3 regions of the Streptomyces sp. NPDC005533 genome follow, and region 3 is predicted to be linked to each of the others. Evidence: riboswitches for the same ligand, from Rfam matches in the RefSeq annotation. Region 3 holds a riboswitch; each other region holds the start of a gene.

Region 1 (6,595 bases), on a different contig from region 3:
CGCGGTCTGCCTCTGGTACGACGTCGGTTCGCGCCACGAAGTCAAGGGGCGTACCGGCCTTGCTCACCTCTTCGAGCACCTGATGTTCCAGGGTTCGGCGAGCGTCCCGGGCAACGGCCACTTCGAGCTGGTCCAGGGAGCCGGCGGCTCCCTCAACGGCACCACCAGCTTCGAGCGCACCAACTACTTCGAGACGATGCCGACCCACCAGCTGGAGCTCGCGCTCTGGCTGGAGGCGGACCGGATGGGGTCGCTGCTGGCCGCCCTGGACGAAGAGTCCATGGAGAACCAGCGCGACGTCGTCAAGAACGAGCGCCGCCAGCGGTACGACAACGTCCCGTACGGCACGGCCTTCGAGAAGCTGACGGCCCTGGCCTACCCCGAGGGCCACCCGTACCACCACACCCCCATCGGCTCCATGGCCGATCTGGACGCCGCCTCCCTGGAGGACGCGCGCGCCTTCTTCCGTACGTACTACGCGCCCAACAACGCGGTGCTCTCGGTCGTCGGCGACATCGACCCCGAGAAGACGCTCGCCTGGGTCGAGAAGTACTTCGGCAGCATCCCCGCGCACGACGGCAAGCAGCCGCCCCGCGACGGCTCGCTGCCCGACGTCATCGGGGAGCAGCTGCGCGAGGAGATCGTCGAGGACGTCCCGGCGCGGGCGCTGATGGCCGCCTACCGGCTGCCGCACGACGGCACCCGCGAGTGCGACGCCGCCGACGTGGCCCTGACGATCCTGGGCGGCGGGGAGTCCTCGCTGCTGCACAACCGGCTGGTACGGCGTGACCAGACGGCCGTCGCGGCCGGCTTCGGCATGCTGCGCCTGGCCGGCGCGCCCTCGCTGGGCTGGCTGGACGTCAAGACCTCCAGCGGCGTGGAGATCCCCGCCATCGAGGCGGCCGTGGACGAGGAGCTCGCGCGGTTCGCCGCCGAGGGCCCGACGGCCGAGGAGATGGAGCGGGCCCAGGCGCAGCTGGAGCGCGAGTGGCTGGACCGGCTGAGCACGGTGGCCGGCCGCGCCGACGAACTGTGCCGCTTCGCGGTGCTCTTCGGCGACCCGCAGCTGGCGCTGACCGCCGTCCGGCGCGTCCTCGACGTCACCGCCGAGGAGGTGCAGGCCGTGGCCGCGGCCCGACTGCGCCCGGACAACCGCGCGGTGCTCGTCTACGAGCCGCTCGCGGCAGACGACGACGAGAACGACGAGTCCGACGAGAACGAGGGGGCGGAGCAGTGAGCGACACCGCAGCCGTCACGATGACCTTCCACCCGCGCCCGCAGGCCGGCGAGCCGCAGCCGTGGGCCTTCCCGGCCCCCGACCGCGGGCAGCTGTCCAACGGGCTGACCCTGCTGCGCTGCCACCGGCCGGGCCAGCAGGTGATCGCGGTCGAGGTCAATCTCGCCGCCCCGCTGGACGCCGAGCCCGAGGGCCTGGACGGCGTGGCGACCATCATGGCGCGGGCGCTCTCCGAGGGCACCGACAAGCACTCCGCGGAGGAGTTCGCGGCCGAGCTGGAGCGCTGCGGCGCCACCCTCGACGCCCACGCCGACCACCCGGGCATCCGGGTCTCCCTGGAGGTCCCGGCCTCCCGGCTGGCCAAGGCGCTGGGCCTGCTCGCCGAGGCGCTGCGCGCCCCCGCCTTCGCCGACGCCGAGGTGGACCGCCTGGTCCGCAACCGGCTCGACGAGATCCCGCACGAGCTGGCCAACCCCCAGCGCCGGGCCGCCAAGCAGCTCTCCCACGAGCTGTTCCCGGCCTCCCTGCGGATGTCCCGGCCGCGCCAGGGCACCGAGGAGACCGTCGCCCGGATCGACTCCGCCGCCGTACGCGCCTTCTACGAGGCCCACGTACGCCCCGCCACCGCCACCGCGGTGGTCGTCGGCGACCTGACCGGCATCGACCTGGACGCCGTGCTCGCGGACACCCTGGGCGCGTGGACGGGCAACACCGCCGCGGCCCTGCCGGTGCCGCCGGTGACCGCCGACGACACCGGCCGCGTGGTCATCGTGGACCGGCCCGGCGCGGTCCAGACGCAGCTGCTGATCGGCCGGATCGGGCCGGACCGCCACGACCAGGTCTGGGCGGCCCAGGTGCTGGGCACGTACTGCCTGGGCGGCACCCTCACCTCCCGCCTGGACAAGGTGCTGCGCGAGGAGAAGGGGTACACGTACGGCGTGCGCGCCTTCGGCCAGGTGCTGCGCTCCACCGCGGACGGCAAGGGCGCCTCGATGCTGGCCATCAGCGGCTCGGTGGACACCCCGAACACCGGTCCGGCGCTGGAGGACCTCTGGAAGGTGCTGCGCACCCTCGCGGAGGGCGGTCTGACCGATGCCGAACGCGATGTGGCGGTACAGAACTTGGTGGGCGTGGCCCCGCTGAAGTTCGAGACGGCGGCCTCGGTCGCGGGCACCCTCGCCGACCAGGTCGAGCAGGAGCTGCCGGACGACTACCAGGCGCAGTTGTACGCCCGGCTGGCCGAAACGGGCACCGTGGAGGCGACTTCGGCGGTCGTGAAGGCCTTCCCGGCGGACCGCCTGGTCACGGTCCTGGTGGGCGACGCGGCAGTGATCGAGGAGGCGGTGCGCGCCCTCGGGATCGGGGACGTCTCGGTCGTCACCAACTGACCTGTCGGTGACGGCCGGCTGACGGTCGACCGACGGATCACGCAGGGGCTCTGGCGGGCTTATCCGCCGGAGCCCCTTTTGTCCGTTTGGCGGCTAGGTTGCTCGTATGGGGTGTGGCGTACGCAACAAAAAGGCGCGTCTGTTTGGCGATTGACTGATGATCCGCCTAGCGTCGGCCGTGCTGTTCGTCAGTTGTGCCCGCCGCACCCGCGGCACCGGACAGCGATCGCCGAGTCCCCGTCAGGCGCGAGCCTGGGGAGCCGGGGACCCACATGCGTCCCTGGGGTGAATCGGACCCCCTCGCAAGAGGAGGCCCGTAGGAGACCTTCCTGCTCCGAACCCGTCAGCTAACCCGGTAGGCGAGAAGGAAGGAAAGGATCAAACCCTTCATGGCGTTTGGCAGTCGTCCCGCTGGTACCGGTAAGCACCGTGGCTCCAGCCGTCTGAGCAAGAAGACCGCCGGTTACGCCGGTATCGCCGCGATCGCCACCACGGGTGTCGTCGGCTCCCTCGCCGCCCCGGCCTTCGCCGCGGACAACCACAGCAGCTCCGCCCCGGAGAACGGGCTGGGTGCCGTGGTCGTCGCCGAGGACCTCGCGGGGGACATCGCCGACCAGGCCGACTCCCAGCAGCGCGCCGCCGAGCACGCCGCCGCCAAGGCGCAGGCGGAGGCGGAGGCCAAGCAGAAGGCCGCCGAGGCCAAGCGCCTCGCCGAGGCCAAGGCGAAGGCCGAGCGCGACGCCGCCGAGCGTGCGGCCCGCGAGGAGGAGCGCAAGCGCCTCAACACCTTCGTCGCCCCGGTCGACGGCTCGTACGTCAGCACGCAGTACCACGCGGGCGGCGGCATGTGGTCCTCCGGCAGCCACACCGGCATCGACTTCCACGCGGCCTCCGGCACCTCGGTCCACGCGGTGGGCTTCGGCACCGTCGTCGAGGCCGGCTGGGGCGGGGCGTACGGCAACAACGTCGTCATCAAGCACAACGACGGCACCTACACCCAGTACGGGCACATGACCTCGCTGAACGTCTCCGTCGGCGAGCAGGTCACCCCCGGCCAGCAGATCGGCCTGTCGGGCTCCACCGGCAACTCCAGCGGCCCGCACCTGCACTTCGAGGCCCGCACGGGCTCGCAGTACGGCTCGGACATCGACCCGATCGCGTACCTGCGTTCGCACGGCGTCAGCCTCTGACCCCGTCCGCACCTTTTCCGAAGGCCCCGGCTCCCCGAGCCGGGGCCTTCGTGTTGCGTCCCTGTGCAAATGTTTCGCATTTTCGGCCGCTCTCGGAAATTATCGTGTTGCAATAGAGTCGCAGCACGCGCACGTGCGTGCATTGAGGCTGGCAGTCGGAAATAGGCGGAGGTTCGGTCTTGCGTATTCCTGCGCACGCGGTATGCACGGCAATCCGCGCCGACATCGTCTCCGGGGCGTTCGAGCCGGGCGGCCGGCTGACCGAGGAGGTGCTGGCCCGCCGGTACGGCGTCTCGCGCGTCCCGGTCCGCGAGGCGCTGCGGACCCTGGAGTCCGAGGGCTTCGTGACCACCCGGCGCCACGCGGGGGCCTGCGTGGCCGAGCCGACCGAGCAGGAGGCCGCGGACCTCCTGGAGGTGCGGATGCTCCTGGAGCCCCTGGCGGCCGCCCGGGCCGCCCGGCGGCGCACCGAGGCGCACCTCAAGGTGTTGCGCGGGCTGGTCAGACTGGGGCAGGAGCGGGCCAGGCGGGGGCAGGGGGAGGATCTGCGGTCCCTGGGCGGCTGGTTTCACGAGACGCTCGCCCAGGCCTCCGGCAGCCCCGGGCTGATCGCGTTGCTCACGCAGATGCGGCACAAGGTGGCGTGGATGTACGTGGTGGAGGCGCCGGTGCGGCCGGTGGAGTCCTGGGCGGAGCACGGGGCGATCGTGGACGCGGTGGCCCGCGGGGACGCGGAGCGGGCTCGGGCGCTGACCGCGGTCCACGCCGACCGCGCGGCGGGGGCGCACCGGCTGCGGCTCCGTCCGGCGGTGAGCACTTCGCAACCTGCCGTAAACATGTCGAGCGGCCGGCATTAACAGGAGCCGTATACAAAGGTGGCGTCACACGAATTCGCCGCGCAGGGGTGGGGCGGATTTGTGGCGTGAATTCGCCCTGCCGCTGTGCAGTGAATTCTGGGGGAGCTGAATTCCGGTGGGGCCGAATTCCGGTGCGCCGGGATCCGGGCAGGGCTGTTCTCCCGCCCGGGGCTCCGATTTCCCGTGCCCACGACGAAGCCGCGGCCCCCGGAGGATCGGGGACCGCGGCTTCGTCGTGCGCGGGGATGCGTGCGGGAGCGAACCCGAAGGGTCAGACGGTCTCGGGGAGTTCCTCGAGGCCCTCGGCGACCAGCTTCGCGAGGCGGTCCAGCGCGGCGTCAGCACCCTCGGCGTCGGAGGCGAGGACGATCTCCTCGCCGCCCTGGGCGCCCAGGCCCAGTACCGCCAGCATGGAGGCGGCGTTGACGGGGTCGCCGCCGGCCTTCGCGATGGTCACCGGGACGCCGGAGGCGGTCGTCGCACGGACGAAGATCGAGGCGGGACGAGCGTGCAGGCCCTCGGCCCACCCGACGTTGACGCGGCGCTCTGCCATGGGGATGCCCTTCAGGTTCTTACGGTTGTCTAGACCAGTCTCTCACGACGCCCGGAATGCTCGTGCCGACCTTCGGCCCGGATCTGCCGCCGGTCGACCTTCCCCAGCTTGCACTCATTCGTCCCGGGTTGCCTCATGCGCCGCGCGGGGGCTGCACGGCCCCTCCCGGCCTTAAGGTGACCCCATGACCATCGAGTCGGACCCCTCGTACCCGGCCCACTGGGAAGCCGATGTCGTCCTGCGTGACGGCGGCACCGCCCGGATCAGGCCCATCACCACCGAGGACGCGGGCCGGCTCGTCAGCTTCTACGAGCAGGTCTCCGACGAGTCGAAGTACTACCGCTTCTTCGCGCCCTACCCCCGGCTCTCCGACCGCGACGTGCGCCGCTTCACGCACCACGACTACGTGGACCGGGTCGGCCTCGCCGCGACCATCGGCGAGGAGTTCATCGGCACCGTCCGCTACGACCGCATCGGCCCCGACGGCCGGCCCGCCTCGGCACCCGCCGACGAGGCCGAGGTCGCCTTCCTCGTCCAGGACGCCCACCAGGGCCGCGGGGTCGCCTCCGCACTCCTCGAACACATCGGAGCGGTGGCCAGGGAGCGCGGCATCCGCCGGTTCGCCGCCGAGGTGCTGCCCGCCAACACCAAGATGATCAAAGTGTTCACGGACGTCGGCTACCAGCAGAAGCGCAGCTTCGAGGACGGCTCCGTCCACCTCACCCTCGACCTCGAACCCACCGCCGAGTCCCTCGCCGTGCAGCGCGCCCGCGAACAGCGGGCCGAGGCCCGCTCGGTGCAGCGGCTGCTGGCCCCCGGCTCGGTCGCCGTCATCGGGGTCAGCCGCTCCGGCGCCGGCGTGGGCGCGGCCGCACTGCGCAACCTGCGCGACAGCGGCTTCCACGGCCACCTCTACGCCGTCAACGAGGCCGTCACCCGCGACCTGCTCGACGGCGTACGGGCCTACCGCGGCATCGGGGCCATCGGCGCCCCCGTCGACCTCGCCGTGATCGCCGTACCCGCCGAGCGGGTTCCCGACGTCGTGGCCGCCTGCGGCGAGCACGGGGTGCAGGGGCTCGTCGTCCTGTCCGCCGGATACGGGGAGAGCGGCCCGGACGGACTCGCCCGCCAGCGCGAACTGGTGCGGCAGGTGCGCTCGTACGGGATGCGGCTGATCGGACCGAACGCCTACGGGGTGATCAACACCGCCCCGGAGGTGGAGCTCAACGCCTCGCTGACGCCCGCGCCCATGCCGATGCGGGGCCGGATCGGCCTGTTCACGCAGTCCGGGGCGATCGGCATCGCCCTGCTCTCCGCGCTGCTGCGGCGCGGAGAGGGCCTGTCCTCCTTCGTCTCCGCGGGGAACCGGG
Region 2 (6,595 bases), on a different contig from region 3:
TCGAGGGGGTGCTTCCCGCTCCCGGTGGAGCGCTCGTACAACCGCCCGAATGCGCCGCCTGCCCCGCCCCCGGGGACGGGCGGCGGCGACGTCAGGACCCGACGGCCTCGGGTTCCTCGCGGGTCACGGCCCGCGGCAGCTCCTGCGCGGTGACCGGGCCGGGGGTCGCGGCCGGGGCGGTGACCGCGCCACCCGCGACGAACGGTCGCCACCAGGGCTGGGCCGGAGCTTCGTCGGCGCCCGGCTCGAACGGCTGCCCCGGGATCGGCAGCGCGACGGCCGCTCCGGCCCCCTCGGCCGCGGCCAGTGTGCCCTCGCCCGGCTCGTCCCACGGGTGCAGGGCCAGGTTGAAGGTGCCCCAGTGGATCGGCAGCATCGTGCCGTGCGGGACGCCGCCCTGGAGGTCGAGGTGGGCGCGCATGCCCTCCTCGGGGGTCATGTGGATGTCCGGCCAGTACTCCGAGTACGCGCCGATCTGGATCATCGTGGCGTCGAAGGGCCCGTGCTCGGCGCCGATCTCCTCGAAGCCGGGGAAGTAGCCGGTGTCCCCGCTGTGGTAGATCCGGTGCTCGTCGCCCGCGACGACCCAGGAGGCCCACAGGGTGTGCTGCTGGTTGCGCAGGCCGCGGCCGCAGAAGTGCCGGGCGGGGGTGGCCGTGAGGGAGAGGCCGGCGATCTTGGTGGTCTCGTTCCAGTCCAGCTCGCGCAGCCTGTCGGGGGCCACGCCCCAGCGCTCCAGGTGCGCGCCGACGCCGAGCGGGACGGCGAAGACCGTGTCCGTACCGGCCAGGGCCTTGATGGTGGGCAGGTCGAGGTGGTCGTAGTGGTCGTGCGAGATGACCACGACGTCGACGTCGCCCAGCGAGGCCAGCGGGACGGGCACCGGGTGCAGCCGCTTGGGGCCGGCGAAGGGGAAGGGGGAGCACCGCTCGCCCCACACCGGGTCGAACAGCACCCGGCGGCCGTCGATCTCCGCGAGCACGCTGGAGTGGCCCATCCAGGTCAGCCGCAGACCGCTCGCCGGCGGCTTCGCCAGCTCCGCGAGGGTGGTCGGGTAGACGGGGATGGGCGCGGCGGGACCGCGCCGGACCCGCTGTTCCCGGTGGAAGTAGATCTTGGCGAACTCCGCCATCGAGCCGGAGGGTCTGTTCCGGGCACCGACCGGGTTCTGGAAGACGCCGTCGGCGAAGTTCGGCGAGCGGCGGATGCGCTCCAGCCGGGCACCGGACGGGTCCGCGCCGAAGGCTTCGGGCCGCAGGGCACGCAGCCGGGGACGCAGGGGACGGGAGCCGGTCAAAGCGCCTCCAGGGAGGATGGAGTAAGGGGTGGTCGTCTCTCTACGACCATCCCAACGCACACCGGCCCCGAAGGATTCCGCCGACCGACCCGTCCCCCTGCCCCCAGTCCCCCAGTCCCCCTGTTCCCCGTCCCCCCGTTCGTCCCCGTCCCGGTCCCCCGTCCGCGTACGTACGGCTACAGCGGCAGCAGGTCGGGCCGCTTCGCCTCGACGTGGTCCCCCGAGGACTCCCCGCGCAGCCGCCGGCCGATCCACGGCACGAGGTGGTCGCGCGCCCACTGGATGTTGTCGCGGGTCACGTCCACCGAGCCGCGCGGCCGCTGCGGCGGCCACGGCTGGTCGGGGTCGGTCGGCACGTCCAGCCCGAGCACCTGCGCCGCGCGCAGCGCGACCCGCGTGTGTCCCTCGGGCGAGAGGTGCAGCCGGTCCGTGTCCCACGCCCGCCGGTCCTGTACGGACCTCAGCGACCACAGGTCGAGCACCGGGCAGTCGTAGCGGTCGGCGATGGCGCGCACGTGCGCGCTGTACGTCGCCACCTTGCCGCGGAGGTGCTTGAGGACCGGCACGCCCCGGGTGTCGAAGCCGGTCGTGATCATGACCTGGCCGACCGCGCCGGCGAGGTCGGCCACGGCCGCCTCGAACCGTTCCGCCACGTCGTCCGGGTCGCTGCCGGGCCTGATGATGTCGTTGCCGCCCGCGCAGAAGCTGACCAGGTCGGGCGCGAGGGCCTTGGCCCTCGGAAGCTGGTCGGCCACGATCTGGTCGAGGAGCTTTCCGCGCACCGCCAGATTCGCATAGCGGAAGTCGTGCTCGTCGCGCTGATCGGCCAGGAGTACGGCGAGCCGGTCCGCCCAGCCGAGATACGAATCCCCGGATCCCGGGTCCCCCACGCCCTCCGTGAAGCTGTCCCCGATCGCCGCGTACGAGCCGATGGTCTTGAGTTTCGTCGTCGTCGCTGCCACGGGACACCATCCTTCACTCCCGTAACCAACCTACGCCAACGTAATGAGGGGTTGACGGACCGTGATCTGTACCACGTGGGGGATAAGGAATAAGTACACGTGAGGCCGGGACCCCCCTCGGGCCCCGGCCTCACGTGTGTCCCTGCGCCGACGGCGGGTGCCGTCAGATGCTCACACCCTTCGAGCGGAGGTAGGCCAGCGGGTCGATGTCGGAGCCGTACGAGGGGCCCGTACGGATCTCGAAGTGGAGGTGCGGGCCGGTGGAGTTGCCCGTGGAGCCGGAGAGGCCGAGGGTCTGCCCGGCGGTGACGCTCTGGCCGGAGGAGACGGACAGCTGGGACAGGTGGGCGTACTGGGAGTACTTGCCGTCCGCGTGGCGGATGACGACCTCGTTGCCGTACGAGCCGCTCCAGCCGGCGGAGACGACGGTGCCCGCGCCGACGGCCCGGACGGTGGTGCCGGAGCTCGCGATGAAGTCCACGCCGGTGTGGTAGCCGGAGGACCACATGCTGCCCGCGACCTTGTACTGGGTGGAGACGCCGGTGGAGGCGAGCGGGGCGACGAAGCCGGAGGCCGACTTCTGCGCGGCGGGCGCCCCGGCCTCGGAGTCCTGCTCCGCGGGGGCGGCCTTCGCGGCCGGCTTCGGCGCCGGCTTCGGCGCCGCCTCGGGGGCGGACTCCGGAGCGGGCTCGGCCTCCGCCTCCGGGGCGGCGTCCGCCGGGTCCGCCGCGCCCGGACCGCCGAGGTGCAGCTTGAGGCCGGGGTGGATCAGCGACGGGTTGCTGCCGACCGCCTCGCGGTTGTCGGCGTACAGGCGCTCCCAGCCGCCGGAGAGGTGGCGCTCGGCGGCGATCTTGGAGAGGTAGTCGCCCGGCACGACCGTGTAGACGCTCGGGGCGGCCTGCACGGCGGCGACGGGCGCGGCCTGCAGCGCGACGGGGACCTGCGGGGCCACGGCGGGGGCCACCGCGGTCGCCGCGGCCGGGGCGCCGGCCGCCTGGGCGCCCGCGGCGCCCATCAGCGGCAGCGCGAGGGCCGCGCCACCGGTGCCTGCGACGGCGAAACCGCGCGATATCGAAAGGGACTTGGGACGGCGGTGCTTACCCTTTGCAGGCATGGCGAATTCCTCTCCGGCGCCTGCGAGGTGAGCTGTCGGGTTCGGACTGGAGATGTCCGGACGTACCTGTACTGGACCTGTACGTCTTCACCCCGAGCCGTCCCGGCGAAAAGATCTCCGAAAAGATCTCCGGGACAGCGGCTTACCTGGTTCCCCCGCTCCTGCCGCGCGAATAGTCGGGTGCGGTTTCCGGGCGGCGGCAGGATTCGGCGATCCACCCGGATCGATCGCGAAGGTAAACCCTTGCGACGGCGGGGAACAAGCCATGAATTCCCTGACGGAATCACAGGGATGAGGAATCGGCGGAATTCTGGTCACCCTGCGTCCATTACCCGCCGTCAACAACCGCTCCGACGGGGCCATTCGGCATTCGTGATCAGGCACTCACGGTCACCGTATGATCTGGCTCACGGGGACGTGCCCGATCTCGCCTCCGGATATGGCAAGTTGGCGCCAAACAGCTCAATTCGGACAGAAGTCTCACCTTGAAGCGGAGGAGTTCCCGTGACCCAGCAGATACAGGAGCCGGAGCTGACCGGAGTGCGCAATTTCCGCGATGTGGGCGGATTGCCGACTTCTGATGGCCGAAGGGTCAGGACGGGACGACTCTTCCGAAGCGGACATCTCGCACATGCCACTGAAACCGATGCAGAGTTCCTCGCCTCGCTCGGCCTCCACACCATCTTCGACTTCCGCAACGGCGCCGACCACGCGCTGGAGGGGCTGGACGTGGAACTGCCCGGGGTCCGGAACGTGAACATCCCGCTCTCGGATCCGGCCGACGGCCGGGAGTTCTGGCGGCTGGTCCGCGAGGGCGACCTCGACCAGCTGCGCACGATCCTGGGCGACGGCAAGGCCGCGGCCCGGATGACGAACTCGTACCGCAGGATCATCGAGCAGCGCACGGCCGAACACAGCCGGGTCGTGCACGCGCTCGCCGAGGACAGCGTCCCGGCCCTGCTGCACTGCGCGGCCGGCAAGGACCGGGCCGGTCTGTCGATCGCCGTCACCCTGCTCGCGCTCGGCGTCGAGCGCGAGGCGATCGTGGCGGACTACCTGGAGTCGAACGCCCCGCACCGCCGCTACCGCGTGCACCGCAGCAGCGCGACCGACGAGGCCCGCTCCCCCGAGGTGATGGAGCTGCTCGCACCGCTCTTCGACGCCCGCGCCGAGTACCTCGTCGCCGCATTCGAGACCATCGACGCGACCTGGGGCGGGGTGGACCCGTACCTGGCGGAGGGCCTCGGGCTGAAGCCCGAGACCCTCGGCCGGCTGCGTGACCGGCTGCTGGCGTAGACCGCCCGGAGCGGGCCGTCAGCGCTGGGCGACGGCCTGCTTCACCAGCGTCCTGCCGAAGTCCCACATCAGCCCGGACCCGCCGTGCGCCTCGTCCATGACCGCGCGGAAGGCGCCGACGAAGCGGTCGACGTCCCGCTCGTCCACGACCAGCGGCGGAATGAGCTTGATGACCTCCAGGTGGTCCCCGGAGACCTGGGTGAGGATGCGGTGCTTCTGGAGCAGGGGCACCACGACCATCTGGGCGAAGAGCCCCTTGCGGGCCGCCTGAAGCATCGTCCAGCGGCTGCGCAGCCCCAGCGAGGACGGCCGGCCGAACTCGATGCCGATCATCAGCCCGCGCCCCCGCACCTCGTGCAGCAGCTCGTACTCGTCCACCATGGCCGCGAGCCGCCCGCGCAGCAGGTCCCCCGTCGCCCGGGCGTGCGCGACGAGCTCCTCGTCCTCCATGACCGACAGCACGGCCAGGCCGGCCGCCATCGCCTGCGCGTTGGACCCGAAGCTCGCGGAGTGCACGAGCACCCGGTCCATGGACGAGTAGACCTTCTTGAAGATCCAGTCCTTGCCCAGGGTGGCGCCGACCGGCACGTAACCGCCCGACAGCGCCTTGGCCACGCACACGAGGTCCGGTTCCACGCCCGGCTCGTGCTGGTGGGCGTAGAAGTCACCGGTACGTCCGAGGCCGGTCTGCACCTCGTCCGCGATCAGCAGCGCCTTGTGCCGGTGCAGCAGTTCCTGCGCGGCGAGCAGGAACCCGGGCGGGGCCTCCAGGACCCCCTTGCCCTGGATCGGCTCGACCACGAAGGCGGCGACGTCGCCCTTGCGGAGCTCCCGCTCCAGGGCGCCCAGGTCCCCCAGGGCGATCTTCGTGTCGGGGAGGAGGGGGGCGAAGCCGTCGCGGAACCCGCCCTCCCCGTTCACCGACAGGGAGCCGGTGGTCAGGCCGTGGAAGGCGTGGTCGCAGTAGAGGATCCTGGGCCGCCCGGTGGCGTACCGGGCGAACTTCAGGGCGGTCTCCACGGCCTCGGTGCCGCTGTTGCCGAAGAAGAGCCGGTCCAGATGCGGACTGTACGAGAGCAGCTTCTCGGCCAGCAGCCCGGGCAGCGGCTGGCAGTCGAAGCGGGTGAGGTCGGCGAGCTGCGCGTCCAGTACGTCGTGCAGGGCCCGGCGGACCACGGGGTGGTGGCGGCCCAGGCCCATGACGCCGAAGCCGGCCAGCATGTCGAGGTAGTCGTTGCCCTCGGCGTCCCAGAAGTGGGCGCCCTCAGCCCGCTCGTAGACCTTGTCGAAGCCGATGGTGTGCAGCATGCGGGGCAGTTGGTGGTTGAGGTGGCGGGCGTGCAGCTCGTACCGCTCCCCTCCGCGCGCGGCGAGCAGGGCGCCGAGGTCGAAGCCCTCGCCCCGGGCGCCCGCTCCCTCCTCCGCCGGGGTCATGCCGACGTGTCCCGGTTGCCGCCGATCGTCTCCCGGGCCGCCCGCAGGGATTCCTTGAGGGAGCCCATGGTGGCGAGGACGGCGGTGGGCTCGTAGCCGCAGTGCGCCATGCAGTTCGCGCAGCGTGGGTCCTTTCCGCGGCCGTACTTGCTCCAGTCGGTGTCGTTGATCAGTTCCCGGTACGTCGGCACGTAGCCGTCGCTCATCAGATAGCAGGGGCGCTGCCAGCCGAAGAGGGAGTAATTGGGAATGGCCCAGGCCGTGCAGGGGAAATCGGCCTTCCCTTCGAGGAAGTCCAGGAAGAGCGGCGAGTGGTTGAGCCGCCAGCGCCGCCGGTTGCCGCCCGCGAACGCCTTCCTGAAGAGTTCCCTCGTCTGGTCGACGCCGAGGAAGTGTTCCTGGTCGGGAGCCTTTTCATAGGCGTAGGCCGGGGAGATCATCATCTCGTCGACCTGGAGGTCGTCATTGAGGTAGTTGAGTACCTCGATG
Region 3 (8,177 bases):
GACCGTGAACCTCATCGGGAACGGGGTCCACTCCCTCTTCATGAACCCCGGCCAGCGCGAGCGCCTCCAGCGCTCCCTCGCCGCCGGCGAGAGCGGCCTGCTGACCACCGGGGTCGAGGAACTCCTGCGCTACGACGGCCCCGTGGAGCTGGCGACGTGGCGGTTCGCCACCGAGCCGCTGACCCTCGGCGGGCGGCGGATCGAGGCCGGGGACCCGGTCCTGGTCGTCCTCGCGGCCGCCGACCGCGACCCCGAGCGGTTCGCGGAACCCGATACCCTCGACCTCTCCCGGACCGACAACCAGCACCTCGGGTACGGGCACGGCATCCACTACTGCCTGGGGGCCCCGCTCGCGCGCCTCGAAGGACAGACGGCGCTCGCGACGCTGCTGACGCGCCTGCCGGATCTGGAACTGGCTGTTCCGCCCCAAGACCTGCGCTGGCGCGGGGGGTTGATCATGCGGGGGCTCCGTACTCTTCCCGTCCGGTTCACGGCTCAAAACACTTGCGCCGCTTCTGATGAAAAGTCAGATCCGGCTTGAACTTGTGACAATCGTTCGAAGGCCGCTAGGTTCTGCCGTTACCCCGCTGTTATGCGAAAGGTGCACCCTCATGCGTTCCGGGAACGGCCGCCACAGACGCCCCCGCCAGGTCCCCGCGCTGGTAGTCACAGCCGGAGTCACTGGCTCCGCGCTGGCTCTGCCGCTGCTAGCCGCCACCAATGCCACCGCTGCCGACACCGCGACCTGGGACAAGGTCGCCGAGTGCGAGAGCGGCGGCTCCTGGAGTGCCAACTCCGGCACCGGCGCGTACGGCGGGCTGCAGTTCACCCAGGAGGAGTGGCAGAACGCCGGCGGACTCGACTTCGCCGAGCGGGCCGACCTCGCGAGCCGGTCCCAGCAGATCGCCGTGGCCGAGCGGGTGCTGGCCTCGCAGGGTCCGCAGGCGTGGCCGCTGTGCGCCACCTCGGCCGGCCTGGAGCAGCAGGGCCCCGCCGCCAAGGTGGATCCCGGTCTGCCCGGCAGCTCCGGCCCGATCGCCCCCTCGCCCTCCCGCCCGGACGACGCCGTGCCGTCCACCACCGGCGGCGAGCCGGCCAAGGACTTCGGCGCCCCGACCCACGCGGCCCCCAGTCCGACCGGCAGCCCCTTCCTGATCCCCGACGCGCCGTCCGTCGGACTGCCCGTCATGCCGGCGCCGGACGCCCCCACGACGCCGCCCGTCGACCCGTCCGCGCCGACGCTCCCCGGCACCCCGGGCACCACGCCGCTGCCGCCCGTCGACCCGACGGCTCCGACCCTCCCGGTGGATCCCTCGGCGCCCACCACCCCGCCCACCACCCCGGGTGCGACCCCGACGGACCCGGCGGCCCCGACCGCCCCGGCGACCCCGGGCGCCACTCCGGGCGCCACTCCGACCGAGGGCAGCGGCAAGCACCGCGGGGCGCCCGCGACCGAGGCGCCCGTCCCGTCTGACGCCGCGTCGACCCCCACGTACACGGTCCAGGAGGGCGACAGCCTGGCGACCATCGCGGTTGCCAAGGGAGTCAAGGGCGGCTGGAACGGCCTCTACGAGGCCAACGAGCAGGTCATCGGCGAGGACGCCAACCTGATCAAGCCCGGCCAGAACCTGGATCTAACCGTGTAATAAGGACACTTCAGGCGCCCGGAAAGAACTGATTGTCGGTTATCTGTAAGTGAGACATGTGTCTCTTCCGGTCAACTGGCGTGTCCCGCCCCGGGGCTTCCGCAAACCCCGCCCTCACCTGCGCAAACGCCCCCGGGAACAGCGCAAGTAGGGACCCCCTCTCCCCGATGTTCCTCGTTGAACATCGGGGAGAGACCTGTCTACCTTCTGAGTCGCCCGCCACCGCGGGCTCCTTCGACCGCATCGCCGAATCCTGCCGGCGGACGGGGGGAACAGTCGTCGCGTCAAGCGCCGAAGGCAGGAGCGGGGGAACCAAGGTAGGCGCCGGGAGCGGCCGTTGAGAGACGGTCACGCCACCGGCTAGGGGTCAAGACGTGCGCTAGGTCGCACGGCCGGGCAACTCACTCGCCCGAACCCGACAGCTCACCTCGTAGGCGTCGGTGAGGAGAAAATCCATGCTGCTTTCCGGCAAGGGCAAGCACCGTCGCGGCTCCAAGGCCGTCCGCATCGTCACGCTCGCCGGTGTCGCCGGTGTGGCCGTCGCCGCCCCCCTGATGGCCGCGGGCACCGCCGGCGCCGCCACCGCGTCCGAGTGGGACAAGGTCGCGCAGTGCGAGTCCGGTGGCAACTGGTCCATCGACACGGGCAACGGCTACTACGGAGGACTGCAGTTCTCGTCCTCCACGTGGGCCGCCTTCGGCGGCAAGTCGTACGCCGCGCAGGCCAACCAGGCCTCGAAGGCCCAGCAGATAGCCGTCGCCGAGAAGGTCCTCAAGGCCCAGGGCAAGGGCGCCTGGCCGAGCTGCGGCAAGGGCCTGTCGAACTCCTCCTCCACCGGTGGCGGTACGGAGGGCTCGACGCAGAACAAGCCGAAGGCCGACGCGAAGAAGACCGAGACGAAGGTCGCCCCGAAGGCCGCGCCGAAGAAGGAGACCAAGCGCTCCGAGGCCCCGACCACCCGCTCCGAGCGCCCCGCGGCCCCCGAGGCCCCGAAGACCGGCAACGGCTCGTACGAGGTCAAGGCCGGCGACACCCTGGGCACCATCGCCGAGGCCAACGGCGTCAAGGGCGGCTGGGAGAAGGTCTTCGAGCTGAACAAGGACATCGTCTCGGACGCCGACCTGATCTTCCCGGGTCAGAAGCTGAAGCTCAGCTGAACACTGCGGCAATAGCCGCAGGAGCGTACGCAACGCACAGCGTTCCCGCCGCCCGGCGCGTCTCCCCCCACGCGCCGGGCGGCGGTGTGCGTGCCGGGTGACGGGCGAGGATGCCGAGACCTATGTCCCGGAAGAGGGGTATTCGGCCCCTTTTTCGTCCCAGGGGTCGGGCGGTCGGCCGGTCGACTGCCCCGGGCCGGTTAGGCTCTAAGCGGCAAGGCCGTCCCACGGCCTGACACGCCACCGCACACCCAGCGTCACATCCCAGAAGGAGATGCTCGTGCCGTCCATCGACGTCGTCGTAGCCCGGGAAATCCTGGACTCCCGAGGCAACCCCACGGTCGAGGTCGAGGTGGGCCTCGACGATGGCAGCACCGGCCGTGCTGCCGTCCCGTCCGGCGCCTCCACCGGTGCATTCGAGGCCATCGAGCTCCGTGACGGTGACCCCAACCGTTACTTCGGCAAGGGTGTCGAGAAGGCCGTCCTCGCCGTCATCGAGCAGATCGGCCCGGAGCTCGTCGGCTACGACGCCACCGAGCAGCGCCTGATCGACCAGGCCATGTTCGACCTGGATGCCACCGACAACAAGGGCTCCCTCGGCGCCAACGCCATCCTCGGCGTCTCCCTCGCCGTCGCGCACGCCGCGTCCGAGGCCTCGGACCTCCCGCTCTTCCGCTACCTCGGCGGTCCGAACGCGCACCTGCTGCCCGTTCCGATGATGAACATCCTCAACGGTGGGTCGCACGCCGACTCCAACGTCGACATCCAGGAGTTCATGATCGCCCCGATCGGCGCGGAGTCCTTCTCCGAGGCGCTGCGTTGGGGTGCCGAGGTCTACCACACCCTCAAGAAGGTCCTGCACACCAAGGGCCTCTCCACCGGTCTGGGCGACGAGGGCGGCTTCGCGCCGAACCTGGAGTCCAACCGCGCCGCGCTCGACCTCATCGTCGAGGCCATCAAGCAGGCCGGCTACACCCCGGGCAAGGACATCGCGCTCGCGCTCGACGTCGCCGCGTCCGAGTTCTACAAGGACGGCAAGTACGAGTTCGAGGGCCAGTCCCGCTCGGCCGCCGAGATGACCGACTACTACGCCGAGCTCGTCGAGGCGTACCCGCTGGTCTCCATCGAGGACCCGCTGTTCGAGGACGACTGGGCCGGCTGGAAGACCATCACCGACCGCCTGGGCACCAAGGTCCAGATCGTCGGCGACGACCTCTTCGTCACCAACCCGGAGCGCCTGGCCCGCGGTATCGAGGAGGGCTCCGCGAACGCCCTGCTCGTGAAGGTGAACCAGATCGGTTCGCTGACCGAGACCCTGGACGCCGTCGAGATGGCCCAGCGCAACGGCTTCAAGTGCATGATGTCGCACCGCTCCGGTGAGACCGAGGACGTCACCATCGCCGACCTCGCCGTCGCCGTGAACTGCGGTCAGATCAAGACCGGCGCCCCGGCCCGCTCGGACCGCGTCGCCAAGTACAACCAGCTGCTGCGCATCGAGGAGATCCTCGACGACGCCGCGGTGTACGCGGGCCGCAGCGCCTTCCCGCGCTTCAAGGGCTAATCACGCTCTTGCCTCCGTACGTCCCCGCACTCGGTCCCGTACCGTGTGCGGGGACGTATTTGCGTAGTGCGCACACAGGGGAGGCGGACCCATGGCCGGGAACCGGGATCGGTTCGCCACCTTCTCCACCGCGACCAGGCTCAAGCAGCTCGGTGAGCGGACCGCCGCCCACGTCTACCGCTCGCAGTCGCGCCGGCAGGTCCGACGCAGCCGCCTCACCGGCCGGGCCGCGCTCCTCGTGCTCGTCCTCTGTACCCTGGTCGTCGCCCTCGCGTATCCGATGCGCCAGTACGTGTCCCAGCGTTCGGAGATCGCGGAGCAGCAGCGGGCCGCCGCCACCGCGCGGGACCGCCTGGAGCGGCTGCGCGACGAGAAGGCGCGCTGGCAGGACGACGCCTACGCGGAGCAGCAGGCGCGCAGGCACCTGCACTTCCTGCGTCCGGGGGAGATCGGCTACATCATGAGCGACCCCGGGGCCCAGCCCCAGGAACCGCACCGGACCGGCCAGGCCGGCTCCGACCGTCCCTGGTACTCGAACGTCTGGGACGGCGTCGACAAGGCCGACCGCCCCGGCGACTGAACAGATCCATCCGTCAGAGAACCGAACGAAGAGACTTCCTCCAGGCATGCAGACGCCCCCGCCCCAGACCGACCGGACCGAGCCGACCGACGCGGACATCGAGGCGTTCGAGCAGCAGCTCGGCCGCCCGCCGCGCGGGCTGCGCGCCATCGCGCACCGCTGCCCCTGCGGGCAGCCGGACGTGGTGGAGACCGCCCCGCGGCTCCCCGACGGCACCCCCTTCCCCACGCTGTACTACCTGACGTGCCCGCGCGCGGCCTCCGCGATCGGCACGCTGGAGGCCAACGGCGTCATGAAGGAGATGCAGGCCCGGCTCGCCGAGGACCCGGAGCTCGCCGCCGCCTACCGGGCCGCGCACGAGGACTACATCCGGCGCCGCGACGCCATCGAGGTGCTCCAGGGGTTCCCGAGCGCCGGCGGGATGCCGGACCGGGTGAAGTGCCTGCACGTGCTGGTCGGTCACTCCCTGGCCGCGGGCCCGGGCGTGAACCCGTTCGGTGACGAGGCCCTGGCGATGCTGCCCGAGTGGTGGGCCAAGGGCGCCTGCGTCACCCCGTGCGGGGAGAAGACGGAAGAGGAGTCCCGGTGACCCGGGTCGCGGCCATCGACTGCGGTACGAACTCCATCCGGCTCCTCGTCGCGGACTGCACGGTGTCCGACAGCGCCTCCGGCGCGGGTGCCACCGGCGAGCTGATCGAGCTGGACCGGCGGATGATCATCGTCCGCCTCGGCCAGGGCGTGGACCGGACCGGGCGCCTCGCCCCGGAGGCGCTGGAGCGCACCTTCGCCGCCTGCCGCGAGTACGCCGCGATCATCGAGGAGCTCGGCGCGGAGCGAGTGCGCTTCGTGGCCACCTCCGCCTCCCGGGACGCCGAGAACCGCGACGTGTTCGTGCAGGGCGTCAAGGACATCCTGGGCGTCGAGCCCGAGGTGATCTCCGGCGACCAGGAGGCCGAGTTCTCCTTCACCGGCGCCACCAAGGAGCTCGTCGCCCACGAGCACCTGGAACGGCCGTTCCTGGTGGTGGACATCGGCGGCGGTTCGACCGAGTTCGTGGTCGGCGAGGACCGCGTGCGCGCCGCCCGCTCGGTGGACGTGGGCTGCGTCCGGATGACCGAGCGCCACCTGGTCGTGGACGGGGTCGTCACCGACCCGCCGTCCCCGGCGCAGGTCGCCGCGATGCGGGCCGACATCGAGGCCGCCCTCGACCTGGCCGCCGAGAGCGTCCCGCTGGCCGAGGCGCGCACCCTGGTGGGCCTGGCCGGCTCGGTGACCACGGTCGCCGGGATCGTCCTCGGCCTGCCGGAGTACATCTCCTCGGAGATCCACCACGCGCGGATCTCCTACGAGCAGGTCCGCGAGGTCAGCGAGCGGATGCTGACCGCGACCCACGCCGAGCGCGCGGCGATCCCCGTGATGCACCCGGGCCGGGTGGACGTGATCGGGGCCGGCGTGCTGGTGCTCCTAGCGATCATGGAAAGGATCGGCGCCACCGAGGTCATCGTCTCCGAGCACGACATCCTCGACGGCATCGCATGGAAGACGGCAGAAGAGGTCGAGGCCGACAGGCGGCATCCCTGACCTGCTGCCCGGCCGAACGGCGGCGCTCCGGTGAGTTCCCCGGAGCGCCGCCGCCGTGTTCTGCGTTCAGACGGTCCGCCCTCGGCGAGGACGGCCGCTGCCTCGCGCGCCCGCAATGCGTTGGTGCAGCGCCAACCTGCCGCAGGTTCACGGGGGATGCTGGGCGCAATCGCCTGGTCGATCGCCTGAACGACCTTCGAACCTGGGGTTGGGGGGTCTTCGGGGCCGTGATCCACATAAAGTTCGTGAAGTTCTTCACAAGGAAAAGGGGCCTGTGGGGCCGACGGATGGGCCATTTGGTCCTCTCCGGAGGCTCCCGGGCCCTTTTTCGCGCGCGTTGGTGTGATCCGCGGACGCTGCGGGTTCCGCGTCAGAGGTATGGACGAACCCCTGTGGTCCAGTCCGCTCCAGGCCTTGGAGGCCAGTTCAGGACGGGTGAACAACGACTCCCGTGACACGGTGGTTCCCGTTGCGCGCCATGACGTCCGTCACGTGGGCGGCGGAGTGTAGCAGAGGCCTTCCGACTCCTTGTGAAGGGGCTCACGAGCGACACCCCTTTGGGTGCTGGATACTCGTTCCATGAGCACCACGGAGCGTCCCAGGATCCTCGTTGTAGGAGGTGGGTACGTAGGCCTGTACGCAGCCAAGCGCATCATGAAGAAGATGCGCTACGGCGAGGCGACCGTCACGGTCGTCGACCCGCGCTCGTACATGACCTACCAGCCCTTCCTCCCTGAAGTGGCCGCAGGCAGCATCTCGCCTCGGCACGTCGTCGTCCCGCTGCGACGCGTGCTGCCCAAGGCAGAGGTTCTCACCGGCCGGGTCACCAGCATCGACCAGGACCGCAAGGTCGCCGTCGTCACGCCGCTCGTCGGCGAGGCGTACGAGCTGCCCTTCGACTACCTGGTGGTCGCGCTCGGCGCCGTCTCCCGCACCTTCCCGATCCCCGGCCTCGCCGAACAGGGCATCGGCATGAAGGGCGTCGAAGAGGGCATCGGCCTGCGCAACCACGTCCTCGAACAGCTCGACAAGGCCGAATCCACGACGGACGAGAACGTCCGCCGCAAGGCCCTCACCTTCGTCTTCGTCGGCGGCGGCTTCGCCGGTGCCGAGACGATCGGCGAGGTCGAGGACATGGCCCGCGACGCCGCGAAGTACTACTCCACGATCAAGCGCGAGGACATGCGCTTCATCCTGGTCGACGCGGCCGACAAGATCCTTCCCGAGGTCGGGCCCAAGCTCGGCACCTGGGGCAAGGAGCACCTCGAGTCCCGCGGCATCGAGATCTACCTCAACACCTCCATGGACTCCTGCGTGGACGGCCACGTGGTGCTGAAGAACGGCCTCGAGGTCGACTCCAACACCATCGTGTGGACCGCCGGCGTCAAGCCCAACCCGGTGCTGGCCCGCTACGGCCTCCCGCTCGGCCCCCGCGGTCACGTCGACGCCCAGCCGACCCTCCAGGTCACGGGCACCGACTACATCTGGACCGCCGGCGACAACGCCCAGGTTCCCGACATGGCCGCCCGCAAGGCCGGCGTCGAGAACGCCTGGTGCCCGCCGAACGCCCAGCACGCGCTGCGCCAGGCCAAGGTCCTCGGCGACAACGTCATCTCGGGCATGCGGGGCTTCCCGCAGGCCGAGTACGCGCA

The links. A riboswitch is a leader RNA that binds a small molecule or an ion and turns the genes downstream of it on or off. The one in region 3 is predicted to bind cyclic di-AMP.
Region 1: it holds a riboswitch for cyclic di-AMP, as region 3 does, so the genes downstream of both, ACFYP3_RS23500 (M23 family metallopeptidase) here and ACFYP3_RS16715 (transglycosylase family protein) in region 3, are expected to answer to the same signal.
Region 2: it holds a riboswitch for cyclic di-AMP, as region 3 does, so the genes downstream of both, ACFYP3_RS19240 (peptidoglycan DD-metalloendopeptidase family protein) here and ACFYP3_RS16715 (transglycosylase family protein) in region 3, are expected to answer to the same signal.

Annotation. Positions count from the first base shown of each region.
Region 1 covers NZ_JBIAJH010000024.1:4,324-10,918, reverse strand. Annotated here, with positions in the region: gene ACFYP3_RS23510 (M16 family metallopeptidase) at 1-1,237, shown strand, start outside; gene ACFYP3_RS23505 (M16 family metallopeptidase) at 1,258-2,625, shown strand; cyclic di-AMP (ydaO/yuaA leader) riboswitch at 2,843-3,002, shown strand; gene ACFYP3_RS23500 (M23 family metallopeptidase) at 3,015-3,815, shown strand; gene ACFYP3_RS23495 (GntR family transcriptional regulator) at 3,995-4,672, shown strand; gene ACFYP3_RS23490 (HPr family phosphocarrier protein) at 4,944-5,225, opposite strand; gene ACFYP3_RS23485 (GNAT family N-acetyltransferase) at 5,410-6,595, shown strand, end outside.
Region 2 covers NZ_JBIAJH010000017.1:113,371-119,965, reverse strand. Annotated here, with positions in the region: gene ACFYP3_RS19250 (MBL fold metallo-hydrolase) at 92-1,297, opposite strand; gene ACFYP3_RS19245 (SGNH/GDSL hydrolase family protein) at 1,474-2,259, opposite strand; gene ACFYP3_RS19240 (peptidoglycan DD-metalloendopeptidase family protein) at 2,423-3,376, opposite strand; cyclic di-AMP (ydaO/yuaA leader) riboswitch at 3,381-3,598, opposite strand; gene ACFYP3_RS19235 (tyrosine-protein phosphatase) at 3,881-4,672, shown strand; gene ACFYP3_RS19230 (aspartate aminotransferase family protein) at 4,691-6,106, opposite strand; gene hpnH (adenosyl-hopene transferase HpnH) at 6,103-6,595, opposite strand, start outside.
Region 3 covers NZ_JBIAJH010000014.1:74,450-82,626, reverse strand. Annotated here, with positions in the region: gene ACFYP3_RS16725 (cytochrome P450) at 1-541, shown strand, start outside; gene ACFYP3_RS16720 (transglycosylase family protein) at 612-1,646, shown strand; cyclic di-AMP (ydaO/yuaA leader) riboswitch at 1,926-2,098, shown strand; gene ACFYP3_RS16715 (transglycosylase family protein) at 2,102-2,803, shown strand; gene eno (phosphopyruvate hydratase) at 3,078-4,364, shown strand; gene ACFYP3_RS16705 (septum formation initiator family protein) at 4,456-4,944, shown strand; gene ACFYP3_RS16700 (DUF501 domain-containing protein) at 4,991-5,533, shown strand; gene ACFYP3_RS16695 (exopolyphosphatase) at 5,530-6,525, shown strand; gene ACFYP3_RS16690 (NAD(P)/FAD-dependent oxidoreductase) at 7,105-8,177, shown strand, end outside.